DNA from 3 places in the Nitratireductor sp. ATLC21 genome. Region 3 is predicted to be linked to each of the others. Evidence: predicted binding sites of a transcription regulator. Region 3 holds the regulator's gene; each other region holds the start of a gene.
The links. The regulator LexA, encoded in region 3, represses DNA repair genes until DNA is damaged. The targets are predictions, from matches to a motif close to TGTTCNNNNTGTGTTCNG.
Positions count from the first base shown of each region.

Region 1: a site for LexA is predicted at 2,794-2,811, ahead of AC2CHD_RS12580 (PA0069 family radical SAM protein). Genes of this name have one in related genera too.
Region 2: a site for LexA is predicted at 2,178-2,195, ahead of recA (recombinase RecA). Genes of this name have one in related genera too.

Region 1 covers NZ_JBXUOU010000002.1:1,061,714-1,066,014, reverse strand. Annotated here, with positions in the region: gene AC2CHD_RS12600 (S49 family peptidase) at 32-907, shown strand; gene AC2CHD_RS12595 (hypothetical protein) at 957-1,142, shown strand; gene AC2CHD_RS12590 (4-(cytidine 5'-diphospho)-2-C-methyl-D-erythritol kinase) at 1,167-2,063, shown strand; gene moaB (molybdenum cofactor biosynthesis protein B) at 2,041-2,595, shown strand; gene AC2CHD_RS12580 (PA0069 family radical SAM protein) at 2,919-4,073, shown strand; gene AC2CHD_RS12575 (ribonuclease HII) at 4,287-4,301, shown strand, end outside.
Region 2 covers NZ_JBXUOU010000001.1:110,591-114,891, reverse strand. Annotated here, with positions in the region: gene alaS (alanine--tRNA ligase) at 1-816, opposite strand, end outside; gene recA (recombinase RecA) at 1,034-2,119, opposite strand; gene AC2CHD_RS00555 (carbohydrate kinase family protein) at 2,356-3,306, shown strand; gene AC2CHD_RS00550 (pseudouridine-5'-phosphate glycosidase) at 3,319-4,236, shown strand.
Region 3 covers NZ_JBXUOU010000001.1:473,655-477,955, forward strand. Annotated here, with positions in the region: gene gyrA (DNA gyrase subunit A) at 1-940, opposite strand, end outside; gene AC2CHD_RS02355 (MarC family protein) at 1,172-1,804, shown strand; gene lexA (transcriptional repressor LexA) at 1,902-2,621, shown strand; gene AC2CHD_RS02365 (NAD(P)H-hydrate dehydratase) at 2,711-4,201, opposite strand.

The DNA.
Region 1 (4,301 bases), on a different contig from region 3:
CACGTTCCATTCTTCTGGAGTAAGCACGCCCTTGCGACGCCTTGTGAGCCGCCTCGTCCCCAAAAAACTCCGCGGTGATGCCGTCACCATTCCTGTGATCCGGCTTTCCGGCGCGATCATGCCGTCCAACAGCCTGACACGCCAGAACCTCTCGCTTGCCACCACCGCGACCGTGATCGAGAAGGCGTTCGCCGTGCCCGATGCGCCGGCCGTCGCCATCGCGCTCAATTCGCCGGGCGGCTCGCCCGTGCAGTCCCGCCTGATCTTCCGCCGCATCCGCGATCTGGCGGTGGAGAAAGACCGGAAGGTCTTCATCTTCGTCGAGGATGTGGCCGCTTCCGGCGGTTACATGATTGCTGCGGCGGGCGACGAGATCATCGCCGATCCTTCCTCCATCGTCGGCTCCATCGGCGTCGTGTCCGCCGGCTTCGGCTTTCAGGAACTCATCAAGAAGATCGGTGTCGAGCGCCGCGTCCACACGGCCGGCCAGAACAAGGCGATCCTCGATCCCTTCCAGCCGGAAAAGAAGGAAGACGTCGAGCGCCTGAAGGCCCTGCAGCTCGAGATGCACGAGATGTTCATCAATCTCGTCAAGGAGCGGCGCGGCGCCAAACTCTCCGACGATCCGGAGCTTTTCACCGGCGCCTTCTGGACGGGCACCCGCGCGCTCGATCTCGGTCTGGTCGATGGTCTCGGCGACATGCGCTCCGTTTTGAAGGAGCGCTATGGCAAGAAAACGAAACTCGCGCTCATCACCCAGCCGCGCGGCCTGTTCGGGCGCAAGCTCGGCATTTCCAGCAGCGCCGGCAGCATTCCGGATCTGGGTGCTGCAATCGCCGGCAATGCCGCCACGGGTCTGATCGAGGCTGCCGAGGAACAGGCGCTCTGGCGCCGTTTTGGACTTTGACGAGGCGCGCCCGGGCGTTAAACTCGCGCGCGAAACCGGAGGATCGACAATGCCGCAACTGATCTTCTTTGCCGCGGTGGGCGTGGTGGCCTATGTCGGCTACCGCAAATTCGTCCGCGAGGCAGAGCGCGTCACCGCGAAGGCGCGGCGCGCGCGCAGGGAAGCGGCGAATGGCAGCATGGGTACGCTCGTCTACGACCCGAAGACCGGCGAATACCGCGTCGCCAAAGACTGATACCTGAGTAGAAGCATGCACAGCATGATCGCCCCCGCCAAGGTGAATCTGGCGCTGCACGTCACCGGACGGCGCGCGGATGGCTATCATCTGCTGGACAGTCTTGTCGCCTTTTCCAGCCATGGCGACCTGCTCGAGGTGGAAGACGGGGCGGAAGACGATTTCTTCGTTTCCGGCCACTTCGCCGCCCATGTCCCGATCGGCGAGACCAATCTTGTCACCCGCGCCCGCGATCTTCTGCGCGAAACATTCGGGGAGAGAGCCTGCGCGCCCGTTCATCTGCACCTTGAAAAGAACCTGCCTGTTGCCTCCGGCATCGGTGGCGGCTCGGCCGATGCGGCAGCCGCGCTCAGACTTCTCGTCCGCCACTGGCAGATCGACATCGACGAGGCTACGCTGGCAAAACTCGGCCTCAGCCTTGGCGCGGATGTCCCCATGTGCCTGTCATCGAAGCCGCTCCTTGCGCGCGGCATTGGCGAAGCGCTTGAGGAGTTGCCGCATTTCCCCGCTCTGCCGCTTGTTCTCGTGAACCCCAACATCCCGCTCTCCACGCCCGAGGTGTTTTCCAGGCTTGAGCGGCGCGACAATCCCCCCCTCTCGCCCCTCGGCGCATTCACCGACACGGTGTCTGCCGCCCATTGGCTGAAGGAGGCGCGCAATGATCTTGAAGACCCTGCCTGTCAGCTCGTGCCACAGATCGAGGATGCGCGCGATGCGCTGAGGCGAGCCGGCGCGCTTTTCGCCCGCATGTCCGGCTCCGGTGCCACGTGCTTCGGCGTCTTTTCCAGCCGGCCCGAGGCGGATCAGGCAGCGGCACTTCTTGAAGAGCGCCATCCCGACTGGTTTGTCCTCGCCACCGAAACGCGCTCCCCCGTTCCCACGCAAGCCGAGAACGCTCATGTCCAGCACGCCCGTGCGTGAATTCATTCCCGTCCGCTTCGCGGTGCTGACCGTTTCCGACACGCGTGGCCTTGAAGACGACCGCTCCGGCCAGACCCTTGCCGAACGCATCGATGAGGCCGGCCACACGCTCGCCGATCGAAAGATCGTGGCAGACGATATCGAGGCCATCCAGATGGCCGTCAAACTGTGGTGCGCCGATCCCGGGGTCGATGCCGTCATCACCACGGGTGGCACCGGCTTCACCGGGCGCGACGTGACGCCAGAGGCTCTGGAACCGCTGTTCGACAAACGCATGGATGGCTTCTCGCAGGTCTTCCACCGCATCTCCTACGAGAAGATCGGCACCTCCACCGTCCAGTCGCGCTCCACCGCAGGGCTCATCGACCAGACCTTCGTCTTTGTCCTGCCCGGCTCCACCGGCGCTTGCCGCGATGCCTGGGACGGTATCCTGAAAGACCAGTTCGACTACCGGCACATGCCGTGCAATTTCGTGGAAATCATGCCGCGCCTTGCCGAGCATCTGAAACGCGGCGGCGGCAAGTCCGCCTGATCCTTTCCTGAGCCTGAAAAGCTGAAGCATTTTGCAGTCAGGTGGAATCACCTGACGTCCGCACAAATGCGGAAAAACAGACAGATAGAGCGGAGCAGCGTTTCCGTGAAACGATGAACCGCTCTGAAAACTGCGGCACCATTCCCGCGAACCCTTTTGCACGCCTGTGGAAAACTCGCGCGCCTCGATTTTGCCAAAAGTTCTTGCTTTGTTCTCATTCATCGAATAGGAATAGATTCATCGGCAGCGACGCTGATTCTGCTTTCCGCTTTAGTCCCCGCGTCCTGGAAAGTCAGCGAAATCGCTCAGTCATGGAGCAAGCCATGGAACAGATTGTGAGAGCAGATGCAGCCGCCTTCAATGGCGGCGGGGCCGCGACAGCCAACACGGTGATCGACCGGTCGGGCATTCGCATCGATTCCGAGCGCCGGCGGGGCCGGGCCGCGGGCATCAACCCGTCAGGTCGCTATGAACCGGTCTCCCGCCATGTCTTTGACGATGGCTGGGGCTCGCTTGAGGAATTGCCGCCCTTCAAGACCGAGGTTCAGGTGGAGAGGCCGCGCACCATCATCACGCGCAACACCTCACCCGATATTTCCTTTGACCGCTCCATCAATCCCTATCGCGGTTGTGAGCATGGCTGCGTCTATTGTTTCGCCCGCCCCACTCACGCCTATATGGGTCTGTCGGCGGGGCTCGATTTCGAGGCGAAGCTCTTTGCCAAGCCGGATGCCGCCCGGCTTCTGGAACGCGAGATTTCCAAACCCGGCTACCAGCCGCGCACCATCGCCATCGGCACCAACACCGATCCCTACCAGCCCATCGAGAAGAAATACCGCATCATGCGCGAGATTCTCGAAGTGCTTGAGGCGCACGGACACCCGGTCGGCATCGTCACCAAGTCGGCGCTCGTCATGCGCGATATCGACATTCTTTCCCGTATGGCGGAGAACGGGCTGGCCAAGGTTGCGCTATCCGTCACCACGCTGGACCGCAAGCTGGCGCGTACCATGGAACCGCGCGCGGCAACGCCCTCGCGGCGGCTGGAAGCCATCCGTGCGCTGACCGACGCCGGCATCCCAACCTCCGTGATGATGGGCCCCGTCATTCCCGGCCTTACCGATTGCGAGATCGAGCGCATCCTTGAATCCGCCGCCACTGCCGGCGCACGCGAGGCGGGCTATATCATCCTGCGCCTGCCGCTCGAGGTCAGCCCCATTTTCAAGGAATGGCTTCTGCGCCATGCGCCCGACCGCTATCGCCACGTTCTTTCCCTGATCCGCTCCATGCGCGGCGGCAAGGATTACGACGCCGAATGGGGCAAGCGGATGAAGGGCACCGGCCCCTATGCCTGGCAGATCGGCCGGCGCTTCGAGATCGCGGCAAAGCGGCTCGGGCTCAATCAGGAAAAGCGCAAGCTGAGAACGGACCTGTTCAAACAGCCGCAGCCGGGAGGCGAACAGCTCATGCTGCTTTGACAGCGCCCTGCCCGATCCGCCTCCTGCTTCGGCATCGCAGATCGACGCATCGGAGCGGCGCCCTGTTTGCGTAAACGGCGCCGTTTCCGGCAGCACACCCTTCCCGTCCGGCTTTGCATCCCCGTAGCCGACGGTTGCTTCCCGGCCCATCCGCCCCCTCGTTGCCGGGAGGCCCTTGCGGAGAATCGGAAGCGATGCGAGCATCGCCGCACTATGGCTCGCACGCGT
Region 2 (4,301 bases), 360 kb from region 3:
GCTTGCATGCTGCGCGCCCTCGGCACGCACGCCGGTCGCCTCCTCCGACGCGTGGATGAGCGCGCGGAAAAGATCGATGTCGTAATTGTCATGCACGCCCTGCAGGACAGCCGCCACGCGTTCGAGCCCCATGCCCGTGTCGATGGAGGGCCGAGGCAGGTCTACCCGCTCGTCCGGCGTCACCTGCTCGAACTGCATGAAGACGAGGTTCCAGATCTCGATGAAGCGGTCGCCGTCCTCATCCGGGCTTCCGGGCGGGCCACCGGGAATGTGGTCTCCATGATCGTAGAAGATTTCCGAGCACGGGCCGCACGGGCCGGTATCTCCCATGGCCCAGAAATTGTCGCTCGTCGCGATGCGGATAATACGGTCGTCGGGCAGACCGGCGATCTTCTTCCAGAGGCCGGCGGCCTCGTCGTCCGTGTGGTAGACCGTGACCAGAAGCCGATTGGGATCGAGGCCGAACTCCTTCGTCACAAGGTTCCACGCAAGCTCGATGGCGCGGTCCTTGAAGTAATCGCCGAAGGAGAAATTGCCCATCATCTCGAAGAAGGTGTGATGGCGGGCTGTATAGCCGACATTGTCCAGATCGTTGTGCTTGCCCCCGGCGCGCACGCATTTCTGCGCGGTGACCGCGCGGTCATAGGGCCGCGTCTCCAGGCCGGTAAACACGTTCTTGAACGGCACCATGCCCGCATTGGTGAACATCAGGGTCGGGTCGTTGCGGGGCACAAGCGGGCCAGAAGCCACGATCTCGTGTCCGTTCTTCTTGAAATAGTCGAGAAAGGTCGACCGGATGTCGTTGACGCCACTCATGATTCAGCCTTTGCGAGAAGCCCGCCCAGACAAGCGGGGAACAGAAGCCCGCCTTTTAACGTCAGCGCTCAAGCCTGTCCAGAAATCCCGTCAGGACGCAATCAGGCAAGCAACCGAGGCCGACAAAAAAACACCGCCAACAGGTGGCGGTGTCCTGACTTCATCGGATTAAAGCACGCCGGCCCTGCAGATTGTCAGGGTCAGCGAGAATGCGGTGCTACTCCTCGGCGTCGCCGCCGTCCTGGTCGCCTGGTCCGGTATCATCAAGGAACTTCTCGGCAATCAGGCCTGCATTCTGCCGCAGAGCCAATTCGATCTCCTGCGCCGCCTCTGGATTGTCACGCAGGAACTGCTTGGCGTTCTCACGCCCCTGCCCCAGACGCTGCGAATTGTAGGAGAACCAGGCGCCTGACTTCTCGACAATGCCAGCCTTCACGCCGAGATCGATCAACTCGCCGGTCTTGGATACGCCTTCACCATACATGATGTCGAACTCGACCTGCTTGAAGGGCGGGGCCATCTTGTTCTTCACGACCTTGATACGGGTCTGATTGCCCACCGTCTCATCACGATCCTTGACCGAACCGATACGGCGAATGTCGAGACGCACCGAAGAATAGAATTTTAGCGCATTGCCGCCCGTGGTCGTCTCCGGCGAACCGAACATGACACCGATCTTCATGCGGATCTGGTTGATGAAGATCACCATGGTCTTCGACCGGGAGATGGAGGCCGTGAGCTTGCGCAGCGCCTGGCTCATGAGTCGGGCCTGCATGCCCGGCAGGGAATCACCCATTTCACCTTCGATTTCGGCGCGCGGCGTCAAGGCCGCAACCGAGTCCACGACAATCACATCCAGCGCTCCGGAACGCACGAGTGTGTCGCAGATCTCGAGCGCCTGCTCTCCCGTGTCGGGCTGCGAGATCAGAAGGTTTTCCAGATCCACACCCAGCTTGCGGGCATAGACGGGATCAAGCGCATGCTCGGCATCGATGAAGCCGCAAATGCCGCCCTTCTTCTGCGCTTCAGCGACCGTATGGAGCGCCAGCGTCGTCTTACCGGAGCTTTCCGGACCGTAAATCTCGATAATGCGGCCACGTGGCAGTCCGCCGACGCCCAGTGCAATATCGAGGCCCAGCGACCCGGTGGAGATGGTCTCGATCTCGACCACCTGATCATTGGCGCCGAGCCGCATGATCGATCCCTTGCCGAAGGCACGTTCGATCTGCGATAGCGCCGCATCCAGAGCCTTGGTTTTGTCCACCGAATTATCCTCTACAAGCCGCAATGAATTCTGAGCCATGATACAACACCCCTTCGAGGTCAATGGAGGCGGTTCCGCCAAATCCGCGATAGCCATCTGTACCCTTTTTGTTCTCTTTTTGCAATAGGCATTAGAGCATTGATAAAAATACATAAATACAATTTGTTCTATTTTTGTGCGCACAAGATCACAATCACTGCCCTGATGCACACACCTGGCGCCTGGCTTGAGAGCAGAGGAGCATTCCCGCATCAGGCGATTCGGAAAGCGCCCCTATGAGCGCTACCAAGCGACCGCGTCTGCTTGCCGTCGGCGGTGCCCACATGGACCGTCGCGGACGCCTTGACGCACCGCATATCCCCGCCACCTCCAACCCCGGATGGATGCGCGAAGACGTCGGCGGGGGCATATTTAATGCCGCGCGCACGGCAGTCCGGCGCGGTATGGCCGTGTCACTCCTTTCCCTGCGTGGCGGGGATGCGGCGGGCGAGACGGTGGCACGCGCCATTGAGGACGCCGGCTTCGAAGACCTCTCGGCGACCTTTCTCGACCGCGTGACACCGAGCTACACGGCGATCCTCGATCATGATGGAGAGCTTATCACCGGCCTTGCGGACATGACCCTCTATGATACGGCGTTCGCCAAGCAGTTGCGGCGTTCGAAGATACGGCAGGCCGCGGCTGCGTCCGATGCCATACTCTGCGATGCCAATCTCCCCACGGAAGCGCTGGCGCAGCTGGTCTCCATCCGTGGAGCAGCACCCGTTTATGCAATTGCAGTCTCGCCGGCAAAGGCCGGACGGTTGAGCTCCCATTTTTCCGAACTCTCTGCACTATTCATGAATGCGCGGGAGGCGCGCGGGCTGGCTGGGCTTCCATCCGCAGCCCCCATCCTTCAGGCCGCAAAAACACTTCAGATTTCAGGCTTGCGCGCCGGCGTCATCACCGAGGGCGGCGGTGCCGTGACGGTCTTCACGTCCGCAAACCAGTGGCAGATCGACCCGCCACGGGTAGAGAATGTGGTGGATGTGACCGGCGCCGGCGATGCCCTGGCTGGTGCAAGTGTTGCGGCGCTGGTCCGTGGACTGCCCCTGCAGGAGGCCGCGCGCGAGGGCGTGGCCGCGTCCGGGCTCGCAATTGCCTCTGCCTCGGCAGCGCCTGAATTCGATCATACCGCCTTCAAAGCGGCGCTTGCGCGGGTGCCAGCCCCGCGTCTTGTTTCATAAAGGAGTTCCCCCTTGCGTTCCAACAACATTATCGATGTCCATGCGCCGGTCGCCGAAGCCATTTCCCTAGGAAGGCCGGTGGTGGCGCTGGAAAGCACCATCATCACCCATGGCATGCCCTGGCCACGCAACAATGAAATGGCCAGAGACGTGGAAGCGCTGATCCGCCAGGAAGGCGCGATACCGGCCACGATTGCGGTGGTGGACGGGCGCCTGAAAATCGGCCTTTCGGAGCAGGAACGCGAGGCCCTGGCGCAGGCGACAGATCCAATGAAGCTCTCTCGCGCCGATCTCGCCTTTGCCATCGCCGAGGGCAAAAGTGGGGGCACAACCGTGGCCGCAACGATGATCGCCGCGCACATGGCCGGCATTCACGTTTTCGCCACAGGCGGCATCGGTGGGGTTCACAAGGGTGCAGAGACGAGTTTCGACATCTCGGCCGATCTTGACGAACTGGCGCGGACGCCCGTCATCGTCGTTTCCGCGGGGCCGAAGGCGATCCTCGACACCGAGAAGACGCTGGAGGTGCTGGAAACCCGCGGCGTTCCCGTGGTCACCTATGGCACTGACACAGTGCCAGCCTTCTGGTCGCGCCATTCACCCTACCCCGCTCCATTGCGTCTTGACAGTGCAGAGGCAATCGCGCGCTTTCAGGCGACCCGCACGGCGCTTGGCATCAACGGCGGCATGTTGATTGCCAATCCGGTCCCGGCAGAGGACGAAATCCCCGCAGATGCGATGGCTGGATACATTCTTACGGCTCAACGCGAAGCCGATGAAAAAGGCATTTCAGGCAAGGATGTGACACCGTTCCTTCTGGCCCGTATTCTGGAACTGACAGACGGGGCAAGCCTCGTGACCAATATCGCGTTGGTGAAGAACAATGCGCGGCTGGCGGCAGGCATCGCCAAAGCGATGGCCGCCGGATAGCATGGCCCGCAATGAAAAAAGCCGCCAGCAAACGCCGGCGGCTTTTTTTTGCAGTGTGCGGGAGG
Region 3 (4,301 bases):
GCTCAACCACGACGCGATAGCCCTGGCGGTCACTTTCGTCTCGGATGTCGGAAATACCCTCGATGCGCTTGTCGCGCACCAATTCGGCCATCTTCTCGATCATCGAGGCCTTGTTGACCTGGTAGGGAATTTCCGTGATCACAATCGCTTCACGGTCGTTGCGCGCCGGTTCGATGGCAACCTTGCCGCGCATCATGATGGAACCGCGTCCGGTCTCATAGGCGCTGCGGATGCCGGAACGCCCGAGGATGAGGCCCCCGGTCGGGAAGTCCGGGCCCGGAATCAGTTCCTGCAATTCAGGCAGACCAATCGCCGGATTGTCGATCATGGCCACGCAGCCATTGATGACTTCCGACAGATTGTGCGGCGGAATATTGGTCGCCATACCAACCGCGATACCACCGGAACCATTGACCAGAAGGTTCGGATAGCGCGCCGGCAGCACTTTGGGTTCGCTGCCGGAACCGTCATACGTGTCCTGGAAGTCGACCGTTTCCTTATCGATGTCTTCCAAAAGCTCGTGAGCGCCTTTGGTAAGCCGCGATTCGGTATAGCGCATGGCCGCCGGCGGATCGCCGTCAATTGAGCCAAAATTGCCCTGACCATCGATCAGCGGCAAACGCATGGACCAATGCTGCGCCATGCGCACGAGCGCATCGTAGATCGCCGCATCGCCATGAGGGTGATACTTACCCATCACATCGGCGACCGGACGTGCCGATTTCACATACTTGCGGTTCCAGTGATAACCGCTTTCATGCGACGCGTAGAGAATGCGCCGATGCACCGGCTTCAAACCATCGCGCGCATCCGGCAGAGCGCGGCTCACGATAACGCTCATCGCGTAATCGAGGTAGGAGCGCTGCATCTCCTCTATGATGGAAATCGGCTCGATATCGTCGGGCTCGTCCGATCCGGTCGGCGTTGTCTGGTCAGTCAAATCGAGTCACACACAGAATAAGGAATCACTGACTTCTTATATATGAAGCGCCGTTGATTCTCCAATCGGAGCAGTGACGGAAGCCAAGGAAATCCAACGCGATTTCAGACGCATATGGCTGGTCTGTGAATGGTGTCGTAGACAAATTGACGCAGCACACGCGCACAGCGTCGCAATCAGAGCTTTTCTGGAGCCTCCCAACTGGGTTAGACAGTTTGAAAGGAGGCCCCGATGGCAGGTTACGAGACCTTGTTCAACGCATTCGTCACGCTGCTCGTGACCGTGGATCCACCGGGTCTGGCACCGCTCTTTCTGGCGTTGACGGTCGGAATGAACCGATCTGAGCGGAATCAGGTCGCAGTTCGCGCCGCAATCATCGGTTTCGCAGTCCTTGCACTCTTTGGCGTGGCCGGCAGTGCGATACTTTCCATTTTCGGGATCACCCTGCCTGCTTTCCGTGTGGCAGGCGGCCTGCTTCTCTTCTTCATCGCCTTCGAAATGATATTCGAACGCCGCCAGGAGCGGCATGAAAAAAGCGCCGAACGCGCCATCACGCGCGACATGATCCGAAACATCGCAGCTTTTCCGTTGGCCATACCTCTGATTGCCGGCCCCGGCGCTATTTCTGCCACCGTGCTTCTTTCCGGCTCATTCGGCGGCCTTGGCGGAACCGCCGCACTGCTGGCAATTCTATTGACGACGATCGGCATCACCTATGCGGTTTTTACACTCGCAGAGCGCGTCGACCGTTTTCTGGGCGAGACCGGACGATCGATCCTGACCAGACTTCTCGGCGTGATACTGGCTGCTCTCGCCGTTCAGTTCGTAGCGGATGGCGCAAAGGCTCTGTTTGACGCGCCATAGCGCCTAAATGAGAAGCAAATACCGGCAGTTGCGGAACACAACTGGAACATATACAGTATGTTCTGGTTTTGTTTTTAACTGATTCTCGGTGGCGACCATGCTGACCCGCAAGCAGCACGAACTTCTCCTGTTCATTCACGAGCGCTTGAAGGAGACTGGAATCCCGCCCTCCTTCGATGAAATGAAGGAGGCGCTGGACCTTGCGTCCAAGTCTGGCATTCACCGGTTGATCACCGCCCTGGAGGAACGTGGCTTTATCCGCCGCCTTCCTAATCGCGCCCGTGCGCTCGAGGTGTTGCGCCTGCCCGATTCGATTGCGCCGGGCCTGAATGCGGGCGCACGCAAATTTTCTCCAAGCGTTATCGAAGGCAGCCTCGGCAAAGCGCCACCTGCCCCGCCCAAACCGTCAGCCAGCAATGACGATGCTCTCGCCGGTGTCGTTTCCGTGCCTGTCATGGGGCGCATCGCTGCGGGTGTTCCGATCGATGCCATCCAGCACCAGACCCATTCCATCGCCGTGCCTCCAGACATGCTGAGTGGAGGCGATCACTACGCGTTGGAGGTCAAAGGCGATTCGATGATCGAGGCGGGAATTTTTGATGGTGATACCGTCATCATCCGCGAGACGCAGACTGCCAACCCCGGCGAGATTGTGGTTGCTTTGGTCGATCAGGAAGAAGCGACCTTGAAACGTTTCCGTCGCAAGGGAGCATCGATCGCCCTTGAGGCTGCCAATCCGGCGTATGAGACACGGATATTCGGCCCCGACCGGGTGAAGGTCCAGGGGCGTCTGGTGGGGTTGATGCGCCGTTATTGACCCGGCGTCGAGGGAGCATGCCCAAGCTGCTGTTCATGAATTCGACAAGAGGCTCAAGGGCCAACTGACGAGGGCCAGAGAGCGTTTTCTCAAGTGAGTCCCTGCAGCACCTTCGGCAGCATTTCAGGCAGGTCTTCGGCGATCAGACCGGGTCCGAATGACCGACCGCATTCTGCGTGAATCCAAACAGCAGCGCACGCTGCCTCAAAGGCCGGCATCCCTTGAGCCAGAAGGCTTGCGGCAATTCCTGACAGGACATCGCCTGATCCGGCCGTTGCCAGATGTGGCGTAGCGTTGGCATTGATTGCCCCTCGCCCGTCGGGCGCCGCAACGATCGTATCAGGCCCCTTGAGCACGATCGTCGCCCCGGACCGTCTTGCCGCCTCCCGCGCTCTTTGCACTTTGGAAATCGCTGGCGCGTCCTCCAGGCCTGGAAACAGTCGGGAGAACTCCCCTTCGTGCGGCGTGAGAACGACCTGCGCGGCGGAACCCTTGATCATATCGAAAAACATATCCGGCTTGTCGCTAAAGGCCGTGAGGGCGTCAGCATCGAAAACCAACCCGCTTGCGTCATTGGCCTGATGGAGAAGCGCGCGTGCGAAACTGCGCGTTCGCTCTCCAGTGCCTGCTCCTGGTCCCAGAACCACCCCGGAGGGTAAGCGGTGGGCGAGGAAGGCCTGCAACTCGCCGACGGTGTCGGCCTTGCGCAACATGATCGATGTCAAATGCATCGCATTTATCGAAAGCGCGTTCGTGGGCGAAAGCATCGTCACGGCCCCTGCCCCCGCACGCGCCGCTGCCCGCGCGGCAAGCCGAGCCGCACCCGTCGAGGTTGCCCCACCAGAAATTACGGCCACATGACCGCGCGAATATTTGTGCGCGCTGACACAGGGCTTCGGCACGGCTTCCCGCCACAAAGCAGGCTGGTTCTCCCAAAGTGCTCGACCAACTGTATCAAGCGCGCTGTCTGCGATGCCGATATCCGCAACGACAAGGTCACCGCACATTTGCCGTCCCGGCACGAGGAGGTGCCCCGGCTTCTTGCGAAAAAAGGTGACAGTCACTTCCGCCGAGAGGGCGGCACCGAGTGGCTTTCCGGATACCCCGCAAACGCCGGAAGGCAGATCGATGGCGACCACAGGCAGCCCACTGCTGCTTACCCTGGCGACAATCTCGGCTGCCCTCCCTTCAAGCGGGCGTTTCAGGCCTGCGCCGAACAACGCATCCACCACAATCCATCCTGGCGTGGGTTGGAAAGCGGTGAATGGCTCTGCCTCAACCGGGCAATCCTCAAGCGCGCGCGACGCATCGCCGCTCGCGACCGGTTTGGCCTCGGCAAAAACGCGGACACGGAGGCCTCGTTCTGCCAGCAGGCGCGCAACGACATAGCCGTCACCGCCGTTGTTGCCCGGACCGCAAAGGACAAAAACGCCTTCTGCTTCCGCATAGCGAGCCAGGATTTCACCTGCCACCGCCGCGCCCGCATGGCGCATCAGACAATAACCGGCCAGCGGCCCATCAGCGATGGCAGCGCGGTCCACCCTGCCCATCTCTTCAGGCGTAACGATCTCCAAATGCATCACTCGCTGCCGTTTTATTGAGCGCATTGCATATTTTTTAAGCAGGCTTCAAACTGTGCCGCGCTCCACATGTGTCCCTTGATGATTTTCAAAGGTGAGC